4 regions of the Streptomyces sp. NBC_01320 genome follow, and region 3 is predicted to be linked to each of the others. Evidence: riboswitches for the same ligand, from Rfam matches in the RefSeq annotation. Region 3 holds a riboswitch; each other region holds the start of a gene.
The links. Region 3 has a riboswitch for cobalamin ahead of OG395_RS38695 (cobalamin biosynthesis protein). Riboswitches for the same ligand answer to the same signal wherever they lie in the genome.

Region 1 (7,013 bases), 3.7 Mb from region 3:
CAGGCCAGACCTCGGCTTCGCCGCCGATCTCCTCGTAGGTCGCACCGGGGAAGTCGATGAGTTCGTCAATCGTGTAATCGCCTTGGCGAGCAGTGGCCAGCTCCACGGCCTGCACCAGGATCGGCTTTCTGGCCAGCAAGGGGTTCCCGCCGCAGTGGTCGAAGTGAAGGTGGCAGTTCACGACCAGGGAGACATCCGCGAGGGTGACGCCGACCGCCGCGAGGGCGCCCTCCAGCGGCCGTCGTTGAGGGCGGTAGTGGGCCTCGGCCTCGGGATCGGCGGATCCGACACCGGTGTCAAAGAGGATCAGTCCTTCATCGCGCCGCACCAAATAGGCGAGCACGGGTTCAACCCGCGGCTGAGGGCCGCCGGTCTCGGATGCAGGTCGGACGAAGTACCCCAGGTCGAGTCGATGCACCGCTGCGTTCCGCTCCATCCGGTCATGATGGCGCACCGTTGTGTTCTTTCCGGGTTGTCCACCGACAGCGGACACGGCGGGCTCACAGCGAAAACAGCTGGCCTGAGCAGCCGTCAGCGTTAGGGCCTTTCGTCTGGATCAGGCCCGATCCGGAAGACAGTCCCTGGTTCCCTCGCCGGTACGGCACACCCCCGGCATGGACCTGTTGATCCGCCCGATCACCCCAGCGGAACACACCGCCCTCGGGGAGATCACCGCCCACGCCGACCTCGACGACGGTCTGCTCGACTTCGGCGCCGACGATCCGTATCTCGAAAAGCTCCGGGCCGTGCTCCGTCGCGTCGCCGAGGCCGAGGTGTTCGTCGCCGTCGGTGCCGACGGCACGCTCCTCGGCGGAGTCACGTATGCACCGCCCGGCAATACGTGGGCTGACGTCGCCGGCCCCGACGAGGCCGAGTTCCGGATGCTCGCCGTCGCACGGGAGACGCGCGGCCTTGGCGCCGGCGAGGCGCTCGTACAGGCCTGTATCGACCGGGCTCGCGGCACGGAAGGCATCGCGCGGCTCGTCCTGTCGACGACGCCGGCCATGCTCGCGGCCCACCGGGGCTACCGCCGCCTGGGCTTCGTACGGACTCCGGAGCGCGACTGGGATCCCATTCCAGGTCTCCCGCTGCTCACGTACAGCCTGAGCCTGTCAACTACCCGTCGCTGAGGCGATGGGCTTGCGTTACGCGACATCACTGGCGGTGATGCGTTGTCCGCGTTCAGCCGTCCGCCGTGGAGGCGGGACGGCAGGGGCCGTTGACGGGGCCCCGCGTCGCCACAACGTCCACGCGCGGGCGCGGATGTTGCGGGAGCCGTTCCGGTCGGCGTGATCAACGAATCCGCACGACCGGCACACGAACCGGGCCTGGGAGACCCGGTTCGCCTTGTCGATGTGCCCGCACTGGGCGCAGGTGCGGGAGGTGTACGCCGGGTCGACGTACACCACCGGCACTCCTGCCCGGCGGGCCTTGTACACGATGAACTCTCCCAGCTGGGCGAAGGCCCAGGTGTGGAGCGTGGCCCGTTGGGGCTTGCGAAGCCGTACCCTCGCCCGGATGCCCGTGAGGTCTTCCAGGGCGATTCCGCGCGAGGTGCGTTCAGCCTCGGCCGCGATATGTTTCGCGATCTTGTGGTTGATGTCCCGGGCCCGCCGCGCGTCCTTGCGGCGCCGCCGTACGGCGCGGCGCATGGCGGACTTGGTGTTCTTCTTCTGCAGCTTGGTGCGCAGCTTCCGGTCGCGGAGCCGCATGCGGTTGAGCTGCCGTCCGGCCATGATGCGGCCGTCCGAAGTGGTGGCGATGTTCACGATCCCCAGATCAACCCCAAGGAAATCCACCGGATCGGTATTCAGTTCCGCTTCGGGCACCTCGCAGGTCGCGACCAGGTACCAGGAGCCGTCCCGGCACACCAGATCCGACTCACCCTTGCGATAGCGGGCGAGGGTGGCCAGCTGCTCCGTACTGCCGGTGAACGCGACTCCCTTGACCCGCCCGGCAGTCGTCCAGATCGAGACGGTGCGCGTGTCCATCTGCCAGGACAGCATCCGGTCGTCATAGGGCTGGGCCGCATGGGACCGGAAGGAGACCGGCTTGCCGGTGGTCTGGCGGTGGCGCTTCGTGCCGGGCCTGCCGAGGTTCCCCGCCCGCAGGTTCGCCTGCAGCGTGGTGTACGCGTCGCAGGTCTTCTTGATCACGTGCTGGGCGGCCTGCGCTCCCAGCCCCCACCGCTCCTTCACCTCGGCGTAGGTGTGCTCGCGCAGCGCGAAGTTCCGGAACGTTTCCCTCTCGAACGCAACCTCACTCGCCCACGAGGCTGCCTCGTTGCAGGCACGCAGGGTCGCCTCAAGTGCCGCCGCCTGCACGGACGTCGGTAAGAGCTTGACCTGCACCACCAGCTTCACCCGGCCAGACTAACGCCCAAGATTGACCCACGTCCTGAGATTAGGCACTACACACCGATATACACGGAGGAAGAATGATCATTCATACCCTGCACGCCCACTTGGTCTTCATCCCCACATACGGCGGGGCGTGTTCACCGACGAGATCCTGATGCGCTGCGCGCAGGTCATGGGGGACGTGCGAGCGGACTTCGGTACCACGCTGGTCGAGTTCAACGGCAAACAGGACCAAGTACGTTCATCTCCTGGTCCACTACTCGCCCAAAGTCGCGCTCTCCGAACTCGCCGGCTGCCTCAAGGACGCCTCCACTCGCCACCTCCGACAGGACTTGCCCGACCTCACCCACAAGTACCTGTGGGGCCAGCACTTCTGGTCACCGTCCCGCTTCGCCCCGTCCTGCGGCGGGGCACCCCTGTCCCTCATCAAGGAGTACATCGAGCAACAGAAACGACCCACCTGACCTTCGAAACTGTTCCAGCACTCCGCACCTACGAGCCACGGGAAACAATTCCTCCCGGGCCCAAGCATCGGGACTCCTTGTACGATCATGCTGAACCCGTACGACACAACATGTGGGGGCCGCCTCATCGGGCGGCCCCCACATGTATGCTCGTGCTCGCTGTCGCCGCAGGGAAATCCGGTGCGAATCCGGAACTGTCCCGCAACGGTGTATTCGGTGCCCCTTTGCGCACCCTGAAAGTCCGAGGACCTGCCGACAGCGCGTCCGGCTCGACCGATCCGGACGCCCAGACGTCCGGGCCTCGCGGATGGGCCGGTGGACGCCGCACGCAGTGCTGCCCTCCTTCTTCGGGCATGCCTCCGCGCGGCTGCCCCGCTCCCCCGCCGGCCCCGAGCCGAGCGAGGGAGAGCACCACGTGACCATCGCGCCAGCCGATCCGGCTTCAGTCGCCGAGTCCGCGGGAACCACGAACGACGGACCCGGTACCGCACTGCTGCGGACCCTGACCGACCTCACTGCCGATCTGCCCGACACCGACCCCGGTCGCGTCGCCGCCGCCGCGCTGCGCGGCCGCAACGCCGCGTCGGACGAGGCGGAGTTGCGCGCGCTGGCCACCGAGGCCGCCGCGGGTCTGATCGCCGAGGACCCCTCGTACTCCCGGCTCGCCGCCCGCCTCCTGACCCGCACCATCGCGGACGAGGCGGCCGGTCAGGGCGCGCTGTCGTTCTCCGCCTCGGTAGCCGTCGGCCACCGCGAAGGTCTGATCGCGGACCGCACGGCCGCGTTCGTGGCACTCCACGCGGCCCGGCTCGACGCGCTGGTCGAGCAGTCCCTCGCCGACGGCGCCGACGACCGGTTCGGCTACTTCGGGCTGCGGACGCTGCACAGCCGCTATCTGCTGCGCCACCCGCTCACCCGCCAGGTCATCGAGACGCCGCAGCACTTCATGCTGCGCGTCGCCGCCGGTCTCGCCGAGGACGAGTCGGTACGCGCACTGGACGAGGTCGCCTCGCTGTACGGCCTGATGAGCCGCCTCGACTACCTCCCCTCCTCCCCCACACTCTTCAACTCCGGCACCCGGCACCCGCAGATGTCCTCCTGCTATCTGCTGGACTCGCCGCTGGACGAGCTCGACTCGATCTACGACCGCTACCACCAGGTGGCGCGGCTCTCCAAGCACGCGGGCGGCATCGGCCTGTCGTACTCCCGGATCCGCGCCCGCGGCTCACTGATCCGCGGCACCAATGGGCACTCCAACGGCATCGTGCCGTTCCTGAAGACGCTCGACGCCTCGGTCGCCGCAGTGAACCAGGGCGGCCGCCGCAAGGGCGCCGCCGCCGTCTACCTGGAGACGTGGCACGCGGACATCGAGGAATTCCTGGAGCTGCGCGACAACACGGGCGAGGACCAGCGGCGTACGCACAACCTCAACCTGGCGCACTGGATCCCGGACGAGTTCATGCGCCGGGTCGACGCGGACGGCGACTGGTCGCTGTTCTCCCCCGCCGACGTGCCGGAACTGGTCGACCTGTGGGGCGACGAGTTCGACGCCGCGTACCGGGCCGCCGAGGCCAAGGGCCTGGCCCGCAAGTCGATGCCCGCGCGTGAGCTGTACGGCCGGATGATGCGGACGCTCGCGCAGACCGGTCAGGGCTGGATGACGTTCAAGGACGCCTCCAACCGGACGGCCAATCAGACGGCCGAGCCGGGTCGCGTCGTCCACTCGTCGAACCTGTGCACCGAGATCCTCGAAGTCACCGACGACGGCGAGACCGCCGTCTGCAACCTCGGTTCGGTCAACCTCGGTTCGTTCGTGGCCGACGGCGACATCGACTGGGAGCGGCTGGACGCCACCGTCCGTACCGCCGTGACGTTCCTCGACCGGGTCGTCGACATCAACTTCTACCCGACCGAGCAGGCCGGCCGCTCCAACGCTCGCTGGCGTCCGGTGGGGCTGGGCGCGATGGGGCTCCAGGACGTCTTCTTCCGGCTGCGGCTGCCGTTCGACTCCCCCGAGGCCCGCGCGCTCTCCACGAAGATCTCCGAGCGGATCATGCTCGCCGCGTACGAGGCGTCCTGCGACCTCGCCGAGCGTTCCGGTCCGCTGCCCGCCTGGTCAAAGACGCGCGCCGCCCGCGGCGTACTGCACCCCGACCACTACGACACCGAGCTGAGCTGGCCGGAGCGCTGGCAAGCGCTGCGCGCCCGGATCGCACAGACCGGCATGCGCAACTCGCTGCTGCTCGCCATCGCTCCGACCGCCACGATCGCCTCGATCGCCGGGGTGTACGAGTGCATCGAGCCGCAGGTCTCCAACCTCTTCAAGCGCGAGACCCTCAGCGGTGAGTTCCTCCAGGTCAACGCCTACCTGGTGAACGAGCTGAAGCAGCTGGGCGTGTGGGACGCGCGGACCCGCGAGGCGCTGCGCGAGGCGAGCGGCTCGGTGCAGGGCTTCGCCTGGATCCCGGAGGACGTACGGGCGCTGTACCGCACGGCGTGGGAGATCCCTCAGCGCGGTCTGATCGACATGGCGGCGGCGCGTACACCGTTCCTGGACCAGAGCCAGTCGCTGAACCTGTTCCTGGAGACGCCGACGATCGGCAAGCTCTCCTCGATGTACGCCTACGCCTGGAAGCAGGGGCTCAAGACGACGTACTACCTGCGCTCACGCCCGGCCACCCGGATCGCCCGGGCGGCGTCCGGTCAGGCCACGGTCGCCGCTGCCCTTCCCGGACAGCAGGCTTCGGCTCCCGACGCGGACGCGATCGCCTGTTCCCTCGAAAACCCCGAGTCCTGCGAGGCCTGCCAGTAATGAGCTCAACCGACAAGAATCTGCTCGACCCGGGCTTCGAACTGACCCTGCGGCCCATGCGCTACCCGGACTTCTACGAGCGCTACCGCGACGCGATCAAGAACACCTGGACGGTCGAGGAGGTCGACCTCCACTCCGACGTCGCCGATCTCGCCAAGCTGACACCCGCCGAGCAGCACATGATCGGCCGGCTCGTCGCGTTCTTCGCGACCGGCGACTCGATCGTGTCGAACAACCTTGTGCTGACGCTGTACAAGCACATCAACTCCCCCGAGGCGCGGCTGTATCTGTCGCGGCAGCTCTTCGAGGAGGCCGTGCACGTCCAGTTCTATCTGACGCTGCTCGACACGTACCTGCCCGACCCGGACGACCGCGCGGCCGCGTTCGACGCGGTGGAGGAGATCCCCTCCATCCGCGAGAAGGCGCAGTTCTGCTTCAAGTGGATGGATTCGGTCGAAAAGATCGAACGGCTGGAGACGAAGGCGGACCGCCGACGCTTCCTGCTGAACCTGATCTGCTTCGCGGCGTGCATCGAGGGGCTGTTCTTCTACGGCGCGTTCGCGTACGTCTACTGGTTCCGCTCGCGCGGTCTGCTGCACGGTCTCGCCACGGGGACCAACTGGGTCTTCCGTGACGAAACGATGCACATGAACTTCGCGTTCGAGGTCGTCGACACCGTCCGCAAGGAGGAGCCCGACCTCTTCGACGACGAGCTCCAGCAGCAGGTCACCGACATGCTGAAGGAGGCCGTCGACGCGGAGCTGCAGTTCGGCCGCGACCTGTGCGGCGACGGACTGCCGGGCATGAACACCGAGTCGATGCGCGAGTACCTGCAGTGTGTCGCCGACCAGCGGCTCACCCGGCTCGGCTTCCCGGCGGTGTACGGCTCCGAGAACCCGTTCTCGTTCATGGAGTTGCAGGGTGTTCAGGAGCTGACGAACTTCTTCGAGCGCCGCCCGTCGGCGTACCAGGTGGCGGTGGAGGGCTCGGTCGCCTTCGACGACGACTTCTAGACCCTGACCCCGGCTCTGGGATACGGGCGCCGCGTGGCCGTGACCGGCTGCGCGGCGCCTGCCGTTTCCGGGGGCTCCGCCCGCCGTTCGTACTCCGCGGCGCGCAGCTCACGGTCGATCCGGCGCTCCCGTGCGAGCCCGATGAGTGCGGGCAGCAGGACGAGAGCGAAAAGTGCGGCTATGGCCAGGAAGTTCATGAATGTGTTCATGCCCCTACTGTCGTCCGTGCGGCCGTATTTCGGCAGTGGCAGGACTGTCACGCAGCATCGAATTACTGCCACACTGACGTCATGCTGAAGAATGTCGCCGCTCTCCTGCTCGACGAGGTCCACCCCTTCGAACTCGGCGTGCTGTGCGAGGTGTT
Region 2 (7,013 bases), 1.4 Mb from region 3:
CTGGCAGGCCCGTGCCGTTGTCGTCGAATGCCGCGAACGGTGCGGAGCGCAGGCACTCTTGGAGAACAACGGCATGACCGAGCTGATCACCGGCGCGGAGGCGGTGATCACCGCTGAGGGCGACAATCTGGCCATCCACGCCAAGGCCGCCGCGGAAATGCTCTTCGCCGCCTCACCGGCCGCGGACGGTGGCACCTCGGGCCGAGCGACCGGAGAGCTCGCCGACCCCCGGTTCCTGGGGTGGCTGCATGCGCAGGTGGAGGTCATCTGGTTCGCCCGCGCCAGGGAGCGGATGAGCAGCGCACCGCACGGTGATCCGCTGGCGCGGTGGAACGCGGCGTCCGGGCCCGCCCTGCGGGGCGTCGAGGCGCACGCCCGCCGACAGGCGGCCGAGGCGTACGCGGAGGCGGTCGCGGAAATGCCCGAAGGTCCTGGCCGCGAGAGGCTGGCCGAGCTGGAGCGGCTGTTCGCCCTTCAGTGGGTGGCCCGCAACAGTGGCGATCTGCTCGCCGCCGGCCATCTGACGGTTGATCAGGTAACTACGCTACCGGAGGCCGTCGAGCAGCTCATCGCCACCGTCGCCGGGCATCTGCCCACCCTGATCGAGTCCTTCGCGCTGCCGGACGAGGTGCTCGCGGACTGGCCCATCGCAGGCGCCGACTACGTCGATGCGTACGACGATCCGGAGGCGTCCTGGCACACCACCGGGGCGCAGGGGGAGCGGTGAAGGCCTCGGCCGAGCGAACTGCCGGGCACCTGTGCCGGGTACGGGACGCGGTCGGGTCCCTCGGAGTCCGGGCCGTTCTGCTGGCGTACTGGGGCACCGTATCCGTCCTCTCCCGGTGCTGTACGAAGCGGCGGATGATCGTTGGCGAATCGGTTCGCCGCAAGGCGTAACCGGCAGATCGGGAGTCAGTTACATCGGCGTCGGGACCGTGCGTGCCGCCGTCCCGGGCATCGCCGGAACCTGCATGACGTGCGCGAACTGTACGACCTAGCGAAGAGGAAGATCATGAGCGCGATTCACCCCAAGATCACCGACGTACTCACGAACACCTTCAAGGTGCCCGCCGCCGAGATCCTTCCCGGTTCCACGATGGACAGCCTGGAGATGGACTCCCTCGCCGTCGCCGAGTTCGCCGTCATCATCAAGGAGACGCTGGGGGTCGAGGCCGACTCCGACAAGCTCTACAAGGACGCCACCCTCGCCGACATCACGACGTTCATCGATGCTGCGGTGAGCGGCGACCCCGCGATGAGCAACGCCCGATGAACAGGCCTGCCGTCGCCGTCACCGGCCTGGGGATGATCACCCCGGTCGGCAACGACACCGACACCACCTGGGACGGGGTGTGCGCCGGGGTCTCACCGGCCCGCACCGTCCCCGAGCTCGAAGGCTGCGCGATCGACTTCGCCTGCACGGTCTCCGGCATCGATCTGGACGAGGCGGTCGGCGGCCGTGCGGCCTTCCGGATGGGGAGGTACGTCAAGTTCGCCGTCCTCGCCGCGCGGGAAGCGGTCGCGGACGCCGGACTGGACCCGGCCGACTGGGACGGCAGCCGGGTCGCCGTGGTCGTCGGCACCAGCAGCGGAGGCTCCGCGGGCCTGACCGAACAGGCCGTCGCCCTCGACCGGCGCGGACCGGGGGCCACTTCACCGGCGGGGATTCTCCTCACCATTCCGAACATGCCCGCTGCGGAGATCGCCATCCGGATGGGGGCGACCGGTCCCAGCCTGGCGCCGTGCACCGCCTGTTCGTCCGGGGTCACCGCGCTCTCCGTCGCCCGGGACCTGCTGGTCACCGGGCAGTGCGACCTCGCGATCGCCGGAGCCACCGAGTCGATCGTCTTCCCGGTCGCCATGACCGGATTCGCCCGGTCCGGTGCCGCCGCGACGAGGGACGGCGACCTGGCCCGCCTCTGCCGGCCCTTCGCGGCCGACCGCGCCGGTCTCGTCATGGGCGAGGGCGCCGCCGTCATGGTGCTGGAACGGGCGGACGACGCACGGGCCCGGGCAGCGGTCCCGCGGGCGCTGCTCGCCGGGACGGGCGCCACGACCGACGCCCACCATCCCACCAGTCCGCATCCGTCCGGCGCCGTCGCCCGGGCCGCGGTCGAGGCCGCGCTGCGCGACGCGGACTGGGGGGCCGAGGACGTGGAACACGTCAACGCGCACGGCACGTCGACACCGTTGGGCGACGCCACGGAAGCCGCTCTCATCAGCCGGGCCTACCCGCACCGGCCACCCGTCACCGCCCCCAAGGGGGTACTGGGCCACTGCATGGGGGCTGCCGGAGCCATCGAGGCGGGGCTGACGATCCTCACGCTGCAGCGCGGCGTCGTACCGCCGATCGCCAACCTGGAAGCCCCGGCGCCCGAGTTCGACATCGACTGCGTCACCGAACAGCCTCGCCACCGGCCCGTCCGGCGCGCCGTGAGCCACTCCTTCGGGTTCGGAGGCCACAACGCCGTGGTCGCCCTCCAGCGCCCGTAGGCATGGGGGGAGCGGGCCGGGGCGGGACGGCCGGGGCGCCTGCGGCCCCACCACACCGCCGACCAGCCGCGCGGGGCAGCGTGATAGCTTGCCAAAGCCAGTCAAACTCCACGTAGGGGTCAGGGAATCCGGTGCGAATCCGGAGCTGACGCGCAGCGGTGAGGGGGACGGGCGGGGCCACGGCCACTGGGACATCCACGGATGTCCTGGGAAGGCGTCCCGTCCGAAGGAACCCGAGTCCGAAGACCTGCTGGCACCTGCCGCCCGGTACCGGGCGGCAGCACTCCGTACACCGGGCTCCGCGCATGGGCCCTGAGACGCAGAGGGACTCCGTGCCGTCCATAGCCAGCCCTGTCCGCGCCGCCGCCCTGCTCGCGGCGGCACTCCTCCTGCTGACCGCGTGCGGCGGAGGGACCGACGACTCCACAGCCAAGTCAGCTGGTGGAAAAGGCTATCCGGTGACGCTCAGGAACTGCGGCCGCACCGTCACCGTCGCAGCCGCACCGCACCACGCCGTCTCCGTCGACCAGGGATCGACGGAGATCCTGCTCTCCCTCGGCCTCGCCGACCGGCTGGCGGCCACAGCCACCTGGACCGACCCGGTGATGAAGGGGCTGGAGAAGGCCAACGCGAAGGTGCCACGTCTCTCGGAGAACCGGCCGTCGTCGGAGAAGGTCCTCGACCAGGAACCCGACTTCGTCAGCGCCTCGTTCGAATCGACCCTCGCCAAGGGCGGCGTCGCCCCCCGAGAACAGTTCGAGGAGCTCGGTGTCCCCACCTACGTGTCGCCCGCCGACTGCACCGGCAAGGACAACAGCGGCGGCGGCGACGGAGCGCGTACCGAAGCACTGACCATGGACAGCGTCTACGGCGAAGTGCGCGACCTGGCCGCGGTGTTCGGTGTCCAGCAGCGCGGAGACGAGCTCGTCGCCCGGCTGCGGGAGCGGGTGAAGAAGGCCACCGACGGCATCGACGTCTCCGACGCCACCCTCCTCTACTGGTTCTCCGACTCCAAGGCCCCGTACCTGGCGGGCTGCTGCGGCGCACCCGGCGTCATCACCAAGGAGCTCGGAGCGAAGAACGTCTTCGACGACACCCATGAGGAATGGCCGCAGATCAGCTGGGAGACCGTCGCCGACCGCAACCCCGACGTCCTGGTCATCGGCGATCTGACGCGCAAGGCACAGACCGCCGAGAGCGCCGCGAAGAAGATCGAGTTCCTGGAGTCCAATCCCGCGACGAAGAACATGGACGCCGTCAGGCACAAGCGGTACGTGCTCCTCAGCGGCCAGGCCATGAACCCGTCCATCCGGACGGTCGAGGGTCTGGAACAGGTCGCCGCCGGGCTGCGGACGTTCGGGCTCGCCGGGTGACGGACACCGAACGGGTCGCAGCGGTACGTACGGAGCAGGCACCCGGAACCGATACGCACCGTAGGCCCGGTGGCACGCGGGGGCTGCGCGACGGCGTGCTGTGGGCCGCGGGCGTCACCCTGCTCGCGCTGTCCGTTGCCGTCGCCGTCACCATCGGCCCCGCCCGGATCTCCGTCGCCGACGTCTGGTCCGCGGTGGCCGCCCATCTCGGGGTGGGCGACTCGCGGCTCACCCCGATCCGGGACGGCATCATCTGGAACCTGCGCATGCCCCGTACTCTGCTCGCCGCCGTGTGCGGCGCCGGGCTCGCGGTGTGCGGCACGGTCATGCAGTCCCTGCTCCGCAACCCGCTCGCCGACCCGTTCGTCCTCGGCGTCTCCTCCGGGGCATCGACGGGCGCGGTCGTGGTCGTCGTACTCGGGGTGGGCGGGGGAGCGGTGTCGATCTCGACCGGGGCATTCTTCGGGGCGCTCTGCTCGTTCGCCCTGGTGCTGCTGCTCAGCCACACCCTCGGCGGTACGACGGACCGGGTGGTCCTCTCCGGCGTCGCCGCGATGCAGCTGTTCTCCGCGCTGACCTCCTTCGTGGTGATGACCTCGGCCGACGCCGAGCAGACCCGAGGTGTGCTGTTCTGGTTGCTCGGCTCGCTCAGCGGGGTCGGCTGGACCGATGTGTGGGTCTGCTTCACCGTGCTCGTCGTGACCCTGCTGATCTGTCTGGGCCACGCCCGTACGCTCGACGCCTTCGCCTTCGGTCAGGACGCGGCCGCCGCACTGGGAGTCAACGTCGGCCGCACCCGGATCGTGCTGCTCTGCACGACCGCGCTGCTGACCGCCGCGCTCGTCAGCTCGGCGGGCGCCATCGGCTTCGTCGGACTGGTGCTGCCCCATGCCGCCCGGGCGCTCACCGGCTCCGGGCACCGGCGGCTGCTACCGGTCACCGCGCTGGCCGGGGCGGTGTTCCTGGTCTGGGTCGACACGCTCGCCCGGACCGTCCTCGACCCGCAGGAGGTGCCGGTGGGCGTCGTCACCGCCCTCATCGGCGTACCCGCGTTCGTATCGGTCCTGTACCGCACCCGGAGGACCACATGACATCCACCGGCACCGCCGCAGGTCTGCGCGCCCAGCGGGTCTCCCGGGAGGCGGGCGGTCGTCTCGTCCTCGACGGGGTCTGCCTCGTCCCCCCGCCCGGCGCGACCGTCGGACTCCTCGGCCCCAACGGGTCGGGCAAGTCCACGCTGCTGCGGGTGCTCGCGGGGGTCCTCGCGCCGTCGGCGGGCGTGGTGACGCTCGACGGCGAACCGCTCGCCGCGATCGGCCGGCGCACCGTCGCGCAGCGGGTCGCCGTGGTCGACCAGCACGCCGACACCCAGGTCGAGCTGCGCGTCCGGGACGTCGTCGGGCTCGGCCGCATTCCGCACCGCCGCGCCTGGTCGGCGCCCAGCCGCGCGGACGACGAAGCGGTACGCGAGGCGCTGGAACGCACCGGACTCGCCGAACGCAGCGACCAGTCCTGGCACACGCTCTCCGGGGGCGAGCGCCAGCGTGTCCAGATCGCCCGCGCACTGGCGCAGCAGCCACGTGAACTGCTGCTGGACGAGCCGACGAACCATCTCGACATCCAGCACCAGCTGGAGCTGCTGTCCCTGGTCACCTCGCTGCCCGTCACCGGCGTCATCGCCCTGCACGACCTCAATCTGGCCGCGATGTTCTGCGACCGGATCGTCGTCATGAAGGAGGGGCGGGTGGTGGCCGCCGGTACCCCGGCGGAGGTGATCACCGAGCAACTCATCGCGGACGTGTACCGGGTACGGGCGGTGGTCACCCAGGACGGCCCGGACGGGCGGCCCTCGGTGCGATTTCTGCCCGGACGGGCGGAGTAGCCGCACGTACGGAACTGGAGGCGGACCCCGGCACGGTGCGGGCCCGCCCCTGGCCTGTCCGCTCCCGGGAGCCGCGCCTGCCCGGGGCGCCGGGACCGGCCGTGGAACTCACCTGGTGAGGTCGTAGTGACGGTAGAGCTCCTCCTCCTCGGAGACGGAGAGATGCGCATCCGCGTCCACTCTCGGGGCGCCTTTCACGCGGTCCTTCGGATGAGGGATGTGCAGATCGGAGCCGACCCGGCGAGCGCCCTCCAGGGGCACGAAACTCTCCTTCATGCCGAACAGGCCGGTCTTCACCGTGATCCAGTCCGGTCTGCCGGTGGCGTCGTCGAGATACACCCGCCCCACGGTGCCGACCTTCTCGCCCCTGGGGTCGTACACCGTCAGGCCGTCGAGCTCCTTGGAATCCGTGAAACCGTCAGCGGCTCCCATGACCGGTTCCTCCTCGCCCGGGCGCGCGTTCTGTGGTCGGCTCCACCGAGGACGGCACGTCCGGCTTCCATCGCGCCTCACCCGGATGGGCGATGCAACTTCCCGGCCCGGAACCGTGGCCCGTCGCATCCGGGACGTCAGCGTGCGATGCCGGTGGTGTTGGGGGAACAGCCCGGCGTTGGACCATTCGAGTGAGGCCATGACAAAAGGCGTACGTGGGACTGTGGACGGGCACCCGGGCGGCCCGGCCGAACGGCGCGCCGACCGCACCGGTCGGCATGAACGAGGCCGCCTGGCCTCGGCGTCGCCTCCGTGGGACTGCGTGGGCGCCTCCGGTCCCCGGGGCGCGGCCTGCCTGCGCCGGTGAGCGCGGCGTTCGGTGGCGCGGTGGGCCAGGTCGGCGCGGTGGGCCAGGTCGGCGCGGTAGGCCAGGTCGGCGCGGTAGGCGGTGGGGCCGCCGTTCCGCATCACCTCACGCGTGATGGTCGAGGTGGGGCGGTCGAGACGTCTGGCGATCTCCGCGTAGGGGAGGCCGTCGGCCGGCCCCAGCGCGATCTGCCGGCGCTTCCTCACGCCTCCGGCATTGCGTTCATTGTCAATCCATTGCAATGCGCTGCTTGGCCATCATTGCATTAGATTCAAAACCATTGCAACGATTATTGAGCCTCACCTGCATCTATGTTGCTAGTTCGCAACGAGTGTATTGATGGATTCATGAATGCAACGTAGCGTTTCCGATGTCAGAAACAATGAGTCGACAGGAGAGCACCATGCAGAAGTTCGACACCCCCGCCCCGATCTCCGCCGTCCTCGACATCCCCGCGGGGCGCGTC
Region 3 (7,013 bases):
GACCGGGCGCGTCGAACGGATTGCGGCGGCGCCGGTGGGGGAGCGCGAGCAGGGCGGCCTGCCGGACGTCCTCGGCGAGCACGTCGGTACGCCCCGCCCACGCGGCCAGCGCGGTCGCGGTGCGGGCCATCACGATGTCGGCGCGCATCCCGTCGACCTCGAAGGCCGCACAGGTGGCGGCGATCTGCCGCAACGCACGGTCCCCGAGCACCACATGGGGAAGAAGCGCCCGCGCCGCGGCGATCCGCTCCCGCAACTCCCCTTCCTCCTGGGCCCACCGGGCGGCGAACGCGGCCGGATCGTCGTCGTACGCGAGCCGCCGCCGTACGACCTCGACGCGTTGATCGGTGTCGCGTGACGCGGAGACCTCGACGGTCAGCCCGAACCGGTCGAGCAACTGCGGCCGCAGCTCGCCCTCTTCGGGGTTCATCGTTCCGACGAGCAGGAACCGCGCGGCATGCCGTACGGAGACGCCTTCGCGTTCCACGTACGAGGCACCCATGGCAGCCGCGTCCAGCAGCAGATCCACCAGGTGGTCATGGAGCAGGTTGACCTCGTCGACGTACAGGATTCCGCGATGCGCATCGGCGAGGAGCCCCGGCTCGAAGGCCTTGACCCCCTCGGCGAGCGCCCGCTCGATGTCGAGCGCCCCGACGAGCCGGTCCTCGGAGGCGCCCACCGGCAGCTCCACGGTCCGCGCCGCCCGCGACACGCCGCCCCCGGCCTCGTGGGGACCATCGGGACACGCCGGATCGGGTGACACCGGGTCACACGAGAATCGGCAGCCGGGGACGACATCGACCTCGGGCATGAGCGCGGCGAGCGCCCGCACGGCGGTGGACTTGGCGGTCCCCTTCTCCCCACGCACGAGCACACCGCCGACAGCGGGCGATACGGCGTTCAGCAACAATCCGAGCCGCAGATCGTCTTGCCCGACGATGGCAGTAAAGGGATACGGGGTACTCACAAAGCCTCCTTGACGACGTCATCCATCCGCGGGCCGCGTTCCAGCCCGTCCGGCGTTTGAGGACTGGGGTCCGGGGTGGAGCCCCGGTTACGGGAAGGGGCGGGGCGGGGAGGAAAGCCCGCCGTAGGCGTTCCCCTCACGTCGACCCCCCAGCCACCCCGGGCTCGTCAGCGCGACGTGCACCAGCCACAACACCGCGCCCTCGGGCCGCCGGCACCTCCGGTGCCCCAGGGCCCACGAACGGCAATCCCTCCGGTACCCCCGCCTCGATCAACCGCATCAACGCCCCCGTGTCCGCGTGCTCCTCGATCAAGTCCCCCAGGCGGTCCAGCTGCTCTTCCCGCAGAGCGCCGAAACTCGTGTCCGGCGCCGGCACGAACCGCCGCCCCGCCGCTGCCGCGACCTCCACCAGGAACCGACGCCGAAACGCATCGCTCTCCAACGACCCGTGCCAGTGCGTCCCCCACACCGCGCCGACCCGGCACCCGTCCAGGAACGGCTCGCCGCCCCGCACATCGGCGACCCCGTGGTGGATCTCGTACCCCTCCACCGGCTCCCCGAGCGCCGTACCGACCGGCCGGGCGAGGGTCTTCTCGTGGTCGAACCGGATACGCACCGGCAGCAGTCCGAGCCCGTCGACCCGCCCCGCCCGCGATTCCACCTCGTCCTCGATTTGCTCCGCGAGCACCTGGAACCCGCCACAGATGCCGAGCACCGGACGCCCCTGCGCCGCCCGCCGCAGCAGCGCGTCGGCCAGCCCCCGTTCCCGCAGCCAGGCCAGCGCCCTCACCGTCCCGCGCGTGCCGGGCACGATCACCAGATCCGCGTCGGCCAGCTCCTCCGCCCGGTCCACGAACCGGACCACGACACCCGGTTCGGCGGCCAGCGCGTCCACATCGGTGAAGTTCGACATCAGCGGTACGGCGCACACCGCGACCCGCAGCACGTCCTCTCCGTGCGGCGGCGCGACGACCGACTCGCGTACGGCCCCGCGCAGCGAGACCCGCAGTCCGTCCTCCTCGTCGATGCCCAGGCCGTGGGCGAACGGCAGCACTCCGTACGTCCGTCGCCCGGTCAGCCCGTGCAGCATGTCGAGACCCGGCTCCAGGAGCGACACGTCGCCGCGGAACTTGTTGACCAGATAGCCGGCGATCAGCGCCTGGTCCTCGGCGCTGAGCAGTGCCGTCGTGCCGAAGAACGAGGCGAAGACGCCACCGCGGTCGATGTCGCCGACCACGACGACGGGGAACCGCGCGGCCCGCGCGATCCCCATGTTCACGATGTCGGTGCGCCGCAGATTGATCTCGGCCGGGCTGCCCGCACCCTCGCAGATCACGGCGTCATAGGTGCTCCGAAGCTGCTCCAGGCAGTCAACGACCGTACCGAGCAGGGATTCCTGTCGCCCTCCGTGGTAACCGCGCGCGCTCATCTCGCCCACCGGCCTGCCCATCAGGACGACCTGACTGGACCGGTCGCTGCCGGGCTTGAGCAGCACCGGGTTCATCAGCGCGGTCGGTTCCACCCGGGCGGCCTGCGCCTGCATCGCCTGCGCGCGTCCGATCTCCGCGCCCTCGCGGGTGACGAACGAGTTCAGCGACATGTTCTGCGCCTTGAACGGCGCGACCTTCACGCCCTGGCGCACCAGCCACCGGCAGATGCCTGCCGTGACGACGCTCTTGCCCGCGTCCGACGTGGTTCCGGCGACCAGCAGTCCGCCGCTCATTTCCCGCTCCGTCCCGCGGCCGGACGCCGCCCCGAGGGCGACCACCGTCCCGCGATCAGCCGGCCCGCCGCGCACACGCCGAGGGCCAGCACCCCCACCCGGCGCGACAGCCGCACCGCGCGCTCGATGTCCCCGGTCTCCACCGCACGGCCGGTTGCGCCGTTCAGTACCGGCCGGTGCTCGACACGTCCGCCGTACGCGAGGGTCCCGCCGAGCCGTACGCCGAGCGCCCCCGCGAACGAGGCCTCCACCGGACCCGCGTTGGGGCTCGGATGTCTGCCCGCGTCCGCCCGCCAGGCCCGCAACGCTCGACGCGGCTGCCCCCCGGCAACCACGGCGAGCACGGCGGTGAGCCGGGCACCGGGCCAGCCCACGACGTCGTCCAGGCGGGCCGAGGCCCAGCCGTAGCGCAGATGGCGGGGCGACTTGTGCCCGACCATCGCGTCGAGGGTGTTGACGGCGCGGAAGGCGACGAGTCCGGGCACGCCACCCAGCGCGCCCCACACCAGCGCGCCGACCACCGCGTCCGAGGTGTTCTCGGCCACGGACTCCACCACGGCGCGCGCGATCTGCGGCCCGTCGAGGGAGTGCGGATCGCGCCCGCACAGATGGGGGAGCCGCTCCCGGGCCAGCTCGATGTCACCGGCGGCGAGCGCGCCGCCGATGGCGCGCGCCTCGCGCCCCAGCGAGGTGCCGCCGACGACGGACCAGGTGGCGGCCGCGGTCAGGGCGACGGAGGCGGCGGGACGACGGCGTACAACACGGGCGGCCAGCGCGGCTCCACCTGCAGCGCCTCCGGCGCAGACCAGGGTGTGCAGGGCGCCCCACCCGCGGTGGTCGCGCCACAGACGCCGTTCGACGCCCGCCGCGGCCCGCCCGAAGGCGGCGACCGGATGCCCCCGGCGGGGATCACCGAGCAGCAGATCGCCGATCAGGCCGGCGGCGGCGCCGTACGCGAAGATGCGGTCGGCTCGCACGGCTCAACCGGCCGTACTGCCTCGAAGGACCTTCGTACAGCCGACTCCTGGTGGGAGCGGCACAGAAACGGCGGACGCACGGCAGCCGGGCATGGCGATATGTCCTCACTCAGGGTCCGCGCCCTGGTTCGACGTGACCGGCGGCGAGAGTCTCCTGGCTCCCGGATCCGCAGTTCCCCCGGCCTTCCAACCCGCATGCGCGAGCCGTGACTTCCGGTGTGGGGGACTGCTCCCCGGTGACAGTGGCGGGACCGCGCCGGATTCGCACCGGCTTCCTCTGCTGTCGCCGTAAATGGCTCCGGCAGTCCACCACGCTCCGCGAACGCCCGTCAACCTGGCGTTGACCTGCGGCGGTGCAGTGTGCGCAGACGCACATCGGGCCGGACACACGCGAGGTGCGTCCGGCCCGATGGGAGAGTGCGGGAAGGGGCTCAGAGCCTGTCGGGTGACCTCTGATCGGGCGGCCGCGCCCTGGCACGCACGCTTCCCGCGTTGCCGAAATGTCCTAGTAGCTCCTTCCCCAGGCTCTCGGCTTCGTTCGAGCAGGGGAGACCCCATCCGAGGACATCCCGACGCCTTGGAATCGCACGCACCAGACCGCGTCCGCTATCCGATCGAAGGTCACCCGACAGGCTCTCAGGCGACGATCAGATAGATCCCGTACGCGACCGCGGCCGCGCAGAGCCCGAAGCAGAGGTACGCACCCGCACGGGCGAGCACCAGGGAGCCTCCGGTGGAGCCGCCCTGCGCGGCCGGTTCGGGCTGCTTGGAGAGGCCGACGATGCCCAGGGTGAAGAGGCCCACCAGTGCGACGGTGACGACGAGCGAGACGCCGAAAACGGAGCCGAGAGCTGCCCAGTCGATGTTCATGGTGATCTGTCCTTACACCGTGGCGGGCCGCGCCGGATCGGCGGCGACGGTTCCGGGCTGGGCCGGGATGGTGGTCTTGAGGTCCGTGGTCGTGTCCACTGCCGTGGCGACCGCGGCCGCCCCGGCGGGCGGCGGCGGGGTGACGGCCGCGATGGCGGTGGTGATGACACCGGCCGGTTCGGCGTCCTCACCGGTGGGCGCGACATCGTCGTGCCCGACCGGCTTGCGCCGGGACAGCAGCCAGATCGCTCCGGAGCCCGCGACGAGCAGGACGGCGACGACGGCGACACCCCAGGTGCCCTGCTTGGTGAGGAACTCCGCGCCCGCGCCGACCAGACCCGCGGCCGGCAGGGTCAGACCCCAGGCGACGAACATCCGGGTGGCGGTGGACCAGCGGACCACACCGCCCCGGCGGCCGAGCCCCGCACCCATGACGGCGCCGGAGCAGGACTGGGTGGTGGAGAGGGAGAAGCCGAGGTGCGAGGAGGCCAGGATGACCGTGGCCGCGCTGGTCTGGGCGGCGAAGCCCTGCGGCGGCTTGAGCTCGGTGAGGCCGCTGCCCATGGTGCGGATGATGCGCCAGCCGCCCAGGTAGGTGCCGAGTGCGATGGCCAGACCGGCGGAGACGATGACCCAGACCGGCGGGTTCGAGCCGGGGGACAGGACGCCACCGGTGACCAGGGCCAGGGTGATGATGCCCATGGTCTTCTGCGCGTCGTTGGTGCCGTGGGCGAGCGAGACCAGTCCGGCCGAGGCGATCTGGCCGGCCCGGTAGCCCTTGGCGGTGGCCTTCTCCTGGGCGTCGTTACGGATCCCGCCGCCGATCCGGTAGGTCAGCCTGGTCGCCAGCAGTGCGGCGAGACCGGCGACGACCGGGGCGGCGACCGCGGGAAGCAGCACCTTGGTGACGACGGTGCCGCCGTCGACCGAGGACCAGCCCGCCGACATCACCGCGGCGCCGATCAGGCCGCCGAAGAGTGCGTGGGACGAACTGGACGGCAGGCCGACCAGCCAGGTCAGCAGATTCCACAGAATGGCGCCGACGAGGGCCGCGAAGATGACTTCTGTCCGCAGCCCTTCCTCGTTGATGATCCCGCCGGAGATCGTTTTGGCGACCTCCACCGACAGGAATGCGCCGACGAGGTTGAGAGCGGCGGACATGGCCACCGCCGTCTTGGGTTTGAGGGCACCGGTCGAGATGGTGGTCGCCATCGCGTTCGCGGTGTCATGGAAACCGTTCGTGAAATCGAACACTAGAGCTGTCACGATCACAATCGCGAGTAGCAGCGTGATGTGTTCCATTTACCCAGGCAATCGTTCGACGTCATTGGCACGTGGAACGTAGGCAACCTGGATGAACGGAAGATGAACTGAGCGGGGCCCTGCGGTGACTCCAAACGGAGTTGAGCCGTTCTCTTTGTCGGGCCACCGACAGTCGATGCGGGGCGCAGCGCCCGCCGTGGCCGGATTTCGCCTCTCCCGCCCCCCGTTGCGCCCCGTGATCCGGGGCCGGGAAACCCTCGAAAGGAGATGTGGGTCACCCGGGACCCCCTGCCGCGCCGACCCCGCTGACAGGATTCCCCCATGAGCGATCATCACCAGGACGCACGCGACGGGCACAACGGTCATAACGGGCACGACGCGAACGATGCGCGCGACGCGATCGAGCAGGCCTGGAACGGTGTCGTCGCCACCGCCCGCAGGACCGCGACGGAGGGCCTGGTCGTCGGCACCTCGGGCAATGTGTCGGCGCGGGTCGGCGACCTCGTCCTGGTCACGCCGAGCGGTGTGCCGTACGACCGGCTCGGCCCGGGCGACACCGTGGCCGTCGACCTCCACGGCAACCAGGTGCTCGGCGTCCTTGCCCCGACCAGCGAACTCCCGCTCCACCTGGCGGTCTACCGCCACACCGACGCCGCCGCCGTCGTGCACACCCACGCCGTGCACGCCACGGCCGTCTCCACCCTCGTCCCCGAGGTCCCGCTGGTGCACTACGCCGCCGCCATGCTCGGCGGCCCCGTCCGTACCGCGCCCTATGCGCGCTACGGAACGCAGGAGCTGGCCGAGCACATGCTGGCCGCCCTGCGCGACCGCACGGGCTGTCTGCTCCGCAACCACGGAACGGTCACCTACGGATCCACCCTCGACGAGGCCTACGACCGCACCGCCCAGCTGGAATGGATGTGCAGGCTCTGGCTCACCGCGAGCTCGGTACCCGGCCACACCCCGTCCCTGCTCTCCCTCGCTCAGCTGCGCGACGTGCAGGACGCCCTGAAGGGGTACGGACAACCCGGCTGACCGGGAGAGGGCGGCCCGGCGAGCCACCGGACGGCCCCCGTCCACTGGCCGGGCACGGCACACCCTCCGACACTGAAGCAGTGCGCCCGGCTACAGCGACGGCAGCAGCCGTCACCACCATCCTCGGCGTCGGCGCGGCAGCGGTCGTGGCCGGCCGGTACGCCAGCGACGTCGCCCT
Region 4 (7,013 bases), 6.1 Mb from region 3:
TGGTCGAGGAGGCACCGGAGCAGGTCGCGCCGCGGCTGCTGCTGGCCCGCGCCTATTACCACTCGGCGCGGCTCGGCAAGGCCGAGACGGAGCTGCGGGCGGTGCTGCAGCGCGACCCGGTGGAGCACTATGCGCGGCTGATGCTCGGCCGCACCCTGGAGCGGCAGGGCCGGCAGGAGGAGGCGACGCCTCACCTGAGGATGGCGGCGGCGATGTCGGGGGACTTCGGGGAGGACATGGGCAGCTGAGACGGCGAGGCTTCGGGACGGACGCTGTCCGACGGGGAAGCCCCGCCCTCCTTCCCGGCCGCTGTGGGTGCAAGACGGTGGGCCCGGTCGGCGAACGCATGCCGCCCGGGCCCTCCGTTGCGGACGGGCCGTGTCCACGTGCGTCGGCCCGGGAGGTGCCGGCGGCGTCGACCGGGGCCCGTGTCAGCGGAAGGCCGCCACGTGGTCCTCCGCGCACTGCTCGAAGGTCAGGGCACGGCTGCCCACCCCTTCAGGCAGCAAAGAATCCGATTATTCCGGTGCGCCGAGGCTCGCCGCCGTGATAGTCCGACGGGTCATGGGAGATCTTGTGACACCTCGACTCGTACTCCACCCGTTGAGTCCCGCCGAGGCGGAGAACGTAGTGGCCCGCCGTCCGGGGCCAGGGGCCCTATGGGCACCGGAGTACCCTACCGACGGCGACGCGGCCGGGGCCGGGCATTTCCTGGAGCATTGCGCCGACACCGGCAACCCCCAGCCGTTCGGCGCCTACGAGATCCGCCTCCGCCAGGACGGACACGCCATAGGCGGAGTGGGCTTTCACGGCGCTCCGAACGCGGAGGGGCAAGTGACGATCGGCTACGGCCTGACCCCTGCGGCGCGTGGTAAGGGGTACGCCTCCGAGGCGCTGCGGGCGCTGCTGGAGCTCGCCCGCGACGAGGGCATCGCCGCCGTGAAGGGCGATGCCGACCTCGACAACATCGCGTCCCAGCGTGTCATGGTGGCGGCAGGCATGTGTTTCGTCAGGGCGGACGACCGGGTGAAGCACTTCCTCATCGAATGGTCGGACACGCCGGAGGCGCCGGACGCAACGGAGATGACGTACGTGGCTGAAGCCACCGACGCGACGGACGCCGCATAAAGGGCAGAACCCGCCGGGACACTCCGGCGGGTTCTGCCGTCATACGGCCGACGAGTCGGCCGGCGCCTCAGCTCGCAGCGGCGGCCGCATGGGACGTGGTACCGCCCTCGGACGTCACCGTGCCGGTCTTCGGCACCAGCAGTCGCTCGGTCAGATAGCCGAAGACCAGACCGAAAGTGGTCCACAGCGTGACCTGAACGGCGAGGGTGGCGAGGCGGAACTCCCACAGCAGACTGGCCGGGAAGTCCTTTCCGACCTCATTGAACGAGGGCAGGAAGCCGTAGGCCAGCCCGATGACGAGCACATAGGCGGCGGACGCCGCAATGGACGCGTTCCAGTTGCCGAGGCGGGGAGCCAGCCGCTTGCCGAAGATGACGGCAGCGACGGCCAGCAGCACGCTGAGGGCGACCATCAGGAAGAACAGGGTGGTGCGTTGGCCGATCGTGTCGGGGTTTCCGACAGCCGGCGGATTGGCCGGGTACTTGAGGAATGGCACCACATACACGGTCAGCAGGGCGCCGAACGCGATCAATGCGGCCGTGGCCCTCGGGCCGAACCTGCCGATGCGGCCGAGGGCGTAGCAGAAGACCAGCGCGGCGATGCCGCCGATAGCCACGCCGAAGACCAGGACACCGGTGGCGAGACCCGCGGTGGACTGCATCGTGCGGCTGACGACTTCCTCGCCGCCGCCGTGGTCGTGGCTGTGAGCCTCTTCGAGCGCGATCGCCGCGTCCACCCGGGATTCACCGAGGAAGTAGGCGACGGCAAGAGCGAGCGCGCCCGCGGCAAGTCCGGCCAGCATGCCGCGGACGAGCAGGGCTCTGACGGATATGGAGTTCATGAGCGGGTTCCCCTGGGGTGCGCAGCGTGTCAGTGGCAGGGGAAACCGAGCAGGTGGCGACCGTCGTGAACCCACTCGTGGACACCTTCGCCGGAGATGACGGCGGTGGCACCCTGCTCGGCGCCGACGAAGTACAGCAGGACGAGCATGAGGATGCCGAAGAAGACCGCCCACGGGGCAATGGCCTTCAGCGAGATGGGGGTGATGGCGGGTGTTGCGACGCTTGCGGGGGCAGCAGTCTGTGCCATGGCAGAACCTCCTGGGGGAACACGCGTCCCGATCGTGGTACCTGAGACGACAGTGCCGGGTCTGACTTCCCGTACGGGTACGGGTTCACAGTGGCGCGACCGTGCCGGATTCTCACCGGACTTCCATCACACCGTCGTCATGTTCGTCGCGACCATACCGCCTGCGGGCACGCGCCGCCATGGCGCCATCCGCGGGGCCGGGAGGCCCGGATGCCATGGTGTGCTTACCCGAGAGGCCACAGTTCAGGGAGTTGACACCGGTGTTGACGGTACAGGTGATGTTGATCTCACCGGCGCTCAACGCGGCGCTGCGTGAAGCCCGTTTCGACGGCGACGCCCCGCTCGACGCGTCCGGTGTCCGGCGGGCGCGTGCGGCCGCGGACGCGATGCCTGCCGCCGACCGCCGGGTGTGTGGCACGGACGAGCGGTGCGCCGGGACCGCCGAGGCGTTGGGGCTGCGGTCCGATCCCGAACCGGCCCTCCGTGGCTGGGACTTGGGGCGCTGGAGCGGGCAGCGGCTGGCTGAGGTGAGCGAGGCCGAGCCGGAGGCGGTGTCGGACTGGCTGTCCGGCCCTTCGGCGGCACCGCACGGCGGTGAGTCGCTGCTGGACCTGTGCACGCGGGTCGGCGGCTGGCTGGACTCGTTGCATCGGGACGGCGCCGGTGACAGCCGCGTGATCGCCGTGGCCGAACCCGCAGTGGTACGCGCCGCGATCGTGCATGCGCTGGACCTTCCGCCGCAGACGTTCTGGCGGTTGGACGTCGCCCCGTTGACGCTGACCGAGCTCAGCGGCCGGTCCGGCCGCTGGAACCTGCGCTGCGGGCGGTCCCTGAGCACCGGAGCCGACGTCCCGTAATCCGGCGTCGGCCTCCACCACCGGACCGGCCCACCACGCCGGTGGCATCAGGTCACACCATCCCCGACGACCGGTCGGCCTGTTCGAGTCCGCCGACGGAGAGACCGAAGCGGTCGTGGAGGCGGAGCCCAGGAAGGCGGGAGGACGAGAAGGGGCAGTCCGCCCACCCGCCCCTCTCTCCGCGCGGGCCCGCCCGTGGGTCCGCCTACACCCGTACCGCTCGAGCAACATGGACAAATGGTACGTAAACTGGCCAAGGCGTTCGAACCCACCTTCTCATCGGAAGGGCGACCGACCATGACCGATCAAACACAGGTGAACCGGCCCGAAACCACGCGCTCGCAATCCGAGGCCACGCACGCGGCAGGACCGCACGGCGGAAACCGCCGAACGGAACCTGGGTCTCGGGGCCGAACCACGATCGCCGATGGCGTGGTGGCGAAGATCGCCGGGCTGGCGGCCCGGGGTGTGCCCGGAGTCCAGGGCATGGGAGGGGGATTCGCCCGCGGTATGGGGGCCGTGCGGGAGCGGGTACCCGGAGCGGGAGGTCAGTCCGTCACCAGCGGTGTCAAGGTCGAGGTCGGCGAGGTCCAAACGGCGGTCGACCTGTCGATCATCGTCGAATACGGATACTCGATCGTCGAGCTCACGGGCGACGTCCGGACCGAAGTGATCGCCGCCATCGAGCGGATGACCGGTCTGGAGGTCGTGGAGGTCAACATCTTGGTGAGCGACGTGAAGCTGCCCGACGAGGAAGAGCAACAGGAGGTGCCGGAGAGGCGGGTCGCGTAGCGGTTCGCCGGACCGGATCGCGCCTGGTCGAGAAGGCCCATCGGACCGCCTCGGCGGCGCGGAACACCCCGGCTGTCACGTGTGATCCACTGCGGTCCCGGCCAGGGATTCCCGGCCCTGGACGGCAGTACGAGCAACGGCAGTCGTCTGCCACGCCGAGACACGCCGTCCGGCGCATACTCGGAAGTGGCCCTGAAAGATTGGGGGACGCAATGATCGTCCTCGGAGTCATTCTGCTCGTGATCGGCATGGTGGCCGGAATTTCCATCTTGTGGACCATCGGCGTCGCCCTCGTGCTGATCGGTGCGGTCCTCTGGATTCTCGGTGCTGTCGGCCACGGGATGGGTGGACGGCGCCACTACTGGTGAGAACCGGAAAAAACGCTTCGCCCCGTGAGCTCGCCGGCACTTCGGGGACGTAGTTGCAGCGTGCACCTGCGCGGGACGAAGCACCCCGGCGACGGGTCCCGCTGTGCCTCCGAGGGACGGCGGGACCCGTCGCCGACGCACCGGCTCACCAGCCGTCCTCAGCCGCGGTACGCCTCCAGCAGGCGCAGCCACACCTCGCTGATCGTCGGATAGGCGGGGACCGCGTGCCAAAGCCGGTCGATGGGGACCTCACCCGCAACGGCCACCGTGGCCGAGTGCAGCAGCTCCCCGATGCCGGGGCCGACGAAGGTGACGCCGAGTACGATCTCGCGGTCGAGGTCGACGATCATGCGGGCGCGGCCCCGGTAGCCGTCCGCGTACAGTCCGGAGCCGGCGACGGCGGCGAGGTCGTGGTCGACGGCGCGGACCCGGTGCCCGGCGCGCTCGGCCGCGGCGAGGGTGAGCCCGACGGATGCGGCCTCCGGGTCGGTGAAGACGACCTGGGGGACGGCCGCGTGGTCGGCGGTGGCGGCGTGTGCGCCCCAGCGCGCGGTCGACAGCGGCGCGGTGCCCTGCGCTCGGGCGGCGATCGCGGCACCCGCGATGCGGGCCTGGTATTTGCCCTGGTGGGTGAGGAGCGCCCGGTGATTGACGTCGCCGACTGCGTACAGCCAGTTGCTGCCCTCGACGCGGCAGCTGTCGTCGACCTTCAGCCAGGATCCGGGCTTCAGTTCCACCGTTTCCAGCCCGAGGTCGTCGGTGCGCGGGGCACGGCCGGTGGCAAAAAGGATCTCGTCGGTCTCGATGCGCTCGCCGTTGTCCAGTTCCACGGTGACCGGCCCGTCGGGGCCGGCACGCCGCACGGAGGTGGCGGAGACGCCCGTGCGGATGTCGGCTCCGGCCTCGGTGAGGGCCTCGGCGACCAGCTCGCCCGCGAACGGCTCCATCTTCGGCAGCAGCCCCTTGCCGCGGATCAGCATCGTCACGTGCGCGCCGAGAGCCTGCCAGACGGTGGCCATCTCCACCCCGACGACTCCCCCGCCGACGATCACCAGTCGGCCCGGCACCTCCTTGGCGCTGGTCGCCTCGCGGCTGGTCCAGGGGCGGGCGTCGGCGACTCCGGGAAGGTCGGGAACGACGGCGCGGCTGCCGGTGCAGACGGCGACGGCGTGCCGGGCGGTCAACCGGTGTTCGGAGCCGTCAGGGCCTGTGACGGAGACCTCCTTGGTACCGGTCAGACGTCCCTGGCCCCGGTAGAAGTCCGCGCCGATCCCCTCCAGCCAGGCGACCTGGCCGTCGTCCTTCCAGTGTGAGGCGTACTCGTCACGGTGCGCGAGGACGGCGGCCGTGTCCAGGGGTCCCTGGACAGCCGCGCTGAGTCCGGGGACCTTGCGCGCGTCGGCGCGAGCCACCACGGGGCGCAGCAGCGCCTTGCTCGGCATGCACGCCCAGTACGAGCACTCGCCGCCGACGAGCTCCGTCTCGACGACCGCCGTGGACAGTCCGGCAGCCCGGGTCCGATCCGCCACGTTCTCGCCCACAGGCCCCGCACCGATCACCACGACGTCGTACACGGCGTTCTCCACAGCATCTGTCATGGGGGACAGTCTGGCCGGGGGTGTGAGCCACGGCCACATGGGCAGGCGGAATAGCGCAGAACCGGGCACCGTTGTGCCGGACACGTCCGAACGGGCACAGGAAGAGGTATCGAGAGCATGAGCACCGTAGAGCTCACCAAGGAAAACTTCGATCAGGTCGTCAGCGAGAACGAGTTCATCCTGATCGACTTCTGGGCTTCCTGGTGCGGCCCGTGTCGGCAGTTCGCGCCGGTGTACGACGCGGCGTCCGAGCGCCACGGCGACCTGGTCTTCGCCAAGGTCGACACGGAGGCGCAGCAGGAGCTGGCGGCTGCCTTCGAGATCCGGTCCATTCCGACCCTGATGATCGTCCGGGACAATGTGGCGGTGTTCTCCCAGCCGGGGGCCCTGCCGGAGACGTCGCTCGAGGATGTCATCGGGCAGGCCCGCAAGCTGGACATGGACGAGGTCCGCAAGTCCATCGAGGACCAGCAGAAGGGCGAGAAGTAGGCAGCGCGAGCGAGCGACGCCGAAGGGGTCCGGCCGGTTCGCCGGCCGGACCCCTTCGGCGTGCCCGCCACCGTTTAGAAGGGGTGGCCGGTTAGAAGGGGTGGCCGGCCGGTTCGCGGCGGACCGTCGTCCAGCGCAGGTCGGTGAAGGCCTCCAGGTTGGCATCGCCCCCGAAGCGCGCCCCGGTGCCTGACGCGGCGATGCCGCCGAAGGGTGCGACCGCCTCGTCGTTCACCGTCTGGTCGTTGATGTGGGCGATGCCGGTCGGGATCCGGTCGGCGAGTTCCAGGCCGAGGGCGGTGTCGCGGGTGACGATGCCGAGCGACAGCCCGTACGGGCTGTCGGCAGCCAGCGCCGCGGCCTCGTCCAGGGTGCCGAAGGACCGCACGGGGGCGACCGGACCGAAGACCTCCTCCGCGTATGCGGGCGTCCGGTCGTCGACGTGGGTGAGGACGGTGGGCCGGTAGAACAGGTCGCGGTGGGTGCCGCCCGCCGCGAGTTTCGCGCCCCGTGCGGTGCTCGACTCGACCAGCCGGTGGATCTTGCCGAGCTGGCCGCGGTCGATGACCGGGCCGAGATGGACCTGCTCACGGTGCGGGTCGCCGACCGCCAGCGCGTCCGCCTTCGCGGCGAGCCGCTCGACGTACTCGTCATGCAGCGAGGCGTGGACGAGGTGGCGGCCGGTGGTCATG

Region 1: linked by a shared signal. The riboswitch ahead of OG395_RS21595 (ribonucleoside-diphosphate reductase subunit alpha) and the one ahead of OG395_RS38695 (cobalamin biosynthesis protein) in region 3 are both predicted to bind cobalamin.
Region 2: linked by a shared signal. The riboswitch ahead of OG395_RS44995 (ABC transporter substrate-binding protein) and the one ahead of OG395_RS38695 (cobalamin biosynthesis protein) in region 3 are both predicted to bind cobalamin.
Region 4: linked by a shared signal. The riboswitch ahead of OG395_RS11130 (CbtB domain-containing protein) and the one ahead of OG395_RS38695 (cobalamin biosynthesis protein) in region 3 are both predicted to bind cobalamin.

The regions. Positions count from the first base shown of each region.
Region 1 is NZ_CP108390.1:4,792,946-4,799,958, forward strand. It holds gene OG395_RS21575 (N-acyl homoserine lactonase family protein) at 1-436, opposite strand, end outside; gene OG395_RS21580 (GNAT family N-acetyltransferase) at 615-1,130, shown strand; gene OG395_RS21585 (RNA-guided endonuclease InsQ/TnpB family protein) at 1,146-2,363, opposite strand; partial or broken gene tnpA (IS200/IS605 family transposase) at 2,438-2,824, shown strand; adenosylcobalamin-variant (AdoCbl-variant) riboswitch at 2,984-3,083, shown strand; gene OG395_RS21595 (ribonucleoside-diphosphate reductase subunit alpha) at 3,240-5,636, shown strand; gene OG395_RS21600 (ribonucleotide-diphosphate reductase subunit beta) at 5,636-6,649, shown strand; gene OG395_RS21605 (hypothetical protein) at 6,646-6,858, opposite strand; gene OG395_RS21610 (GlxA family transcriptional regulator) at 6,940-7,013, shown strand, end outside.
Region 2 is NZ_CP108390.1:9,907,131-9,914,143, forward strand. It holds partial or broken gene OG395_RS44980 (acyl-CoA dehydrogenase family protein) at 1-897, shown strand, start outside; gene OG395_RS44985 (acyl carrier protein) at 1,013-1,273, shown strand; gene OG395_RS44990 (beta-ketoacyl-[acyl-carrier-protein] synthase family protein) at 1,270-2,493, shown strand; cobalamin riboswitch at 2,575-2,762, shown strand; gene OG395_RS44995 (ABC transporter substrate-binding protein) at 2,799-3,866, shown strand; gene OG395_RS45000 (FecCD family ABC transporter permease) at 3,863-4,957, shown strand; gene OG395_RS45005 (ABC transporter ATP-binding protein) at 4,954-5,748, shown strand; partial or broken gene OG395_RS45010 (PRC-barrel domain-containing protein) at 5,860-6,180, opposite strand; partial or broken gene OG395_RS45015 (helix-turn-helix domain-containing protein) at 6,469-6,753, opposite strand; gene OG395_RS45020 (DUF4097 family beta strand repeat-containing protein) at 6,951-7,013, shown strand, end outside.
Region 3 is NZ_CP108390.1:8,508,421-8,515,433, forward strand. It holds gene OG395_RS38685 (putative cobaltochelatase) at 1-967, opposite strand, end outside; gene OG395_RS38690 (cobyric acid synthase) at 1,104-2,690, opposite strand; gene OG395_RS38695 (cobalamin biosynthesis protein) at 2,687-3,667, opposite strand; cobalamin riboswitch at 3,815-3,945, opposite strand; gene OG395_RS38700 (hypothetical protein) at 4,304-4,537, opposite strand; gene OG395_RS38705 (inorganic phosphate transporter) at 4,550-5,839, opposite strand; gene OG395_RS38710 (class II aldolase/adducin family protein) at 6,122-6,835, shown strand; gene OG395_RS38715 (alpha/beta hydrolase) at 6,916-7,013, shown strand, end outside.
Region 4 is NZ_CP108390.1:2,362,645-2,369,657, forward strand. It holds gene OG395_RS11115 (tetratricopeptide repeat protein) at 1-248, shown strand, start outside; gene OG395_RS11120 (GNAT family N-acetyltransferase) at 565-1,128, shown strand; gene OG395_RS11125 (CbtA family protein) at 1,196-1,969, opposite strand; gene OG395_RS11130 (CbtB domain-containing protein) at 1,999-2,217, opposite strand; adenosylcobalamin (AdoCbl) riboswitch at 2,221-2,369, opposite strand; gene OG395_RS11135 (histidine phosphatase family protein) at 2,496-3,074, shown strand; gene OG395_RS11140 (Asp23/Gls24 family envelope stress response protein) at 3,372-3,866, shown strand; gene OG395_RS11145 (DUF6131 family protein) at 4,079-4,234, shown strand; gene OG395_RS11150 (dihydrolipoyl dehydrogenase family protein) at 4,393-5,832, opposite strand; gene trxA (thioredoxin) at 5,950-6,321, shown strand; gene OG395_RS11160 (aldehyde dehydrogenase family protein) at 6,413-7,013, opposite strand, start outside.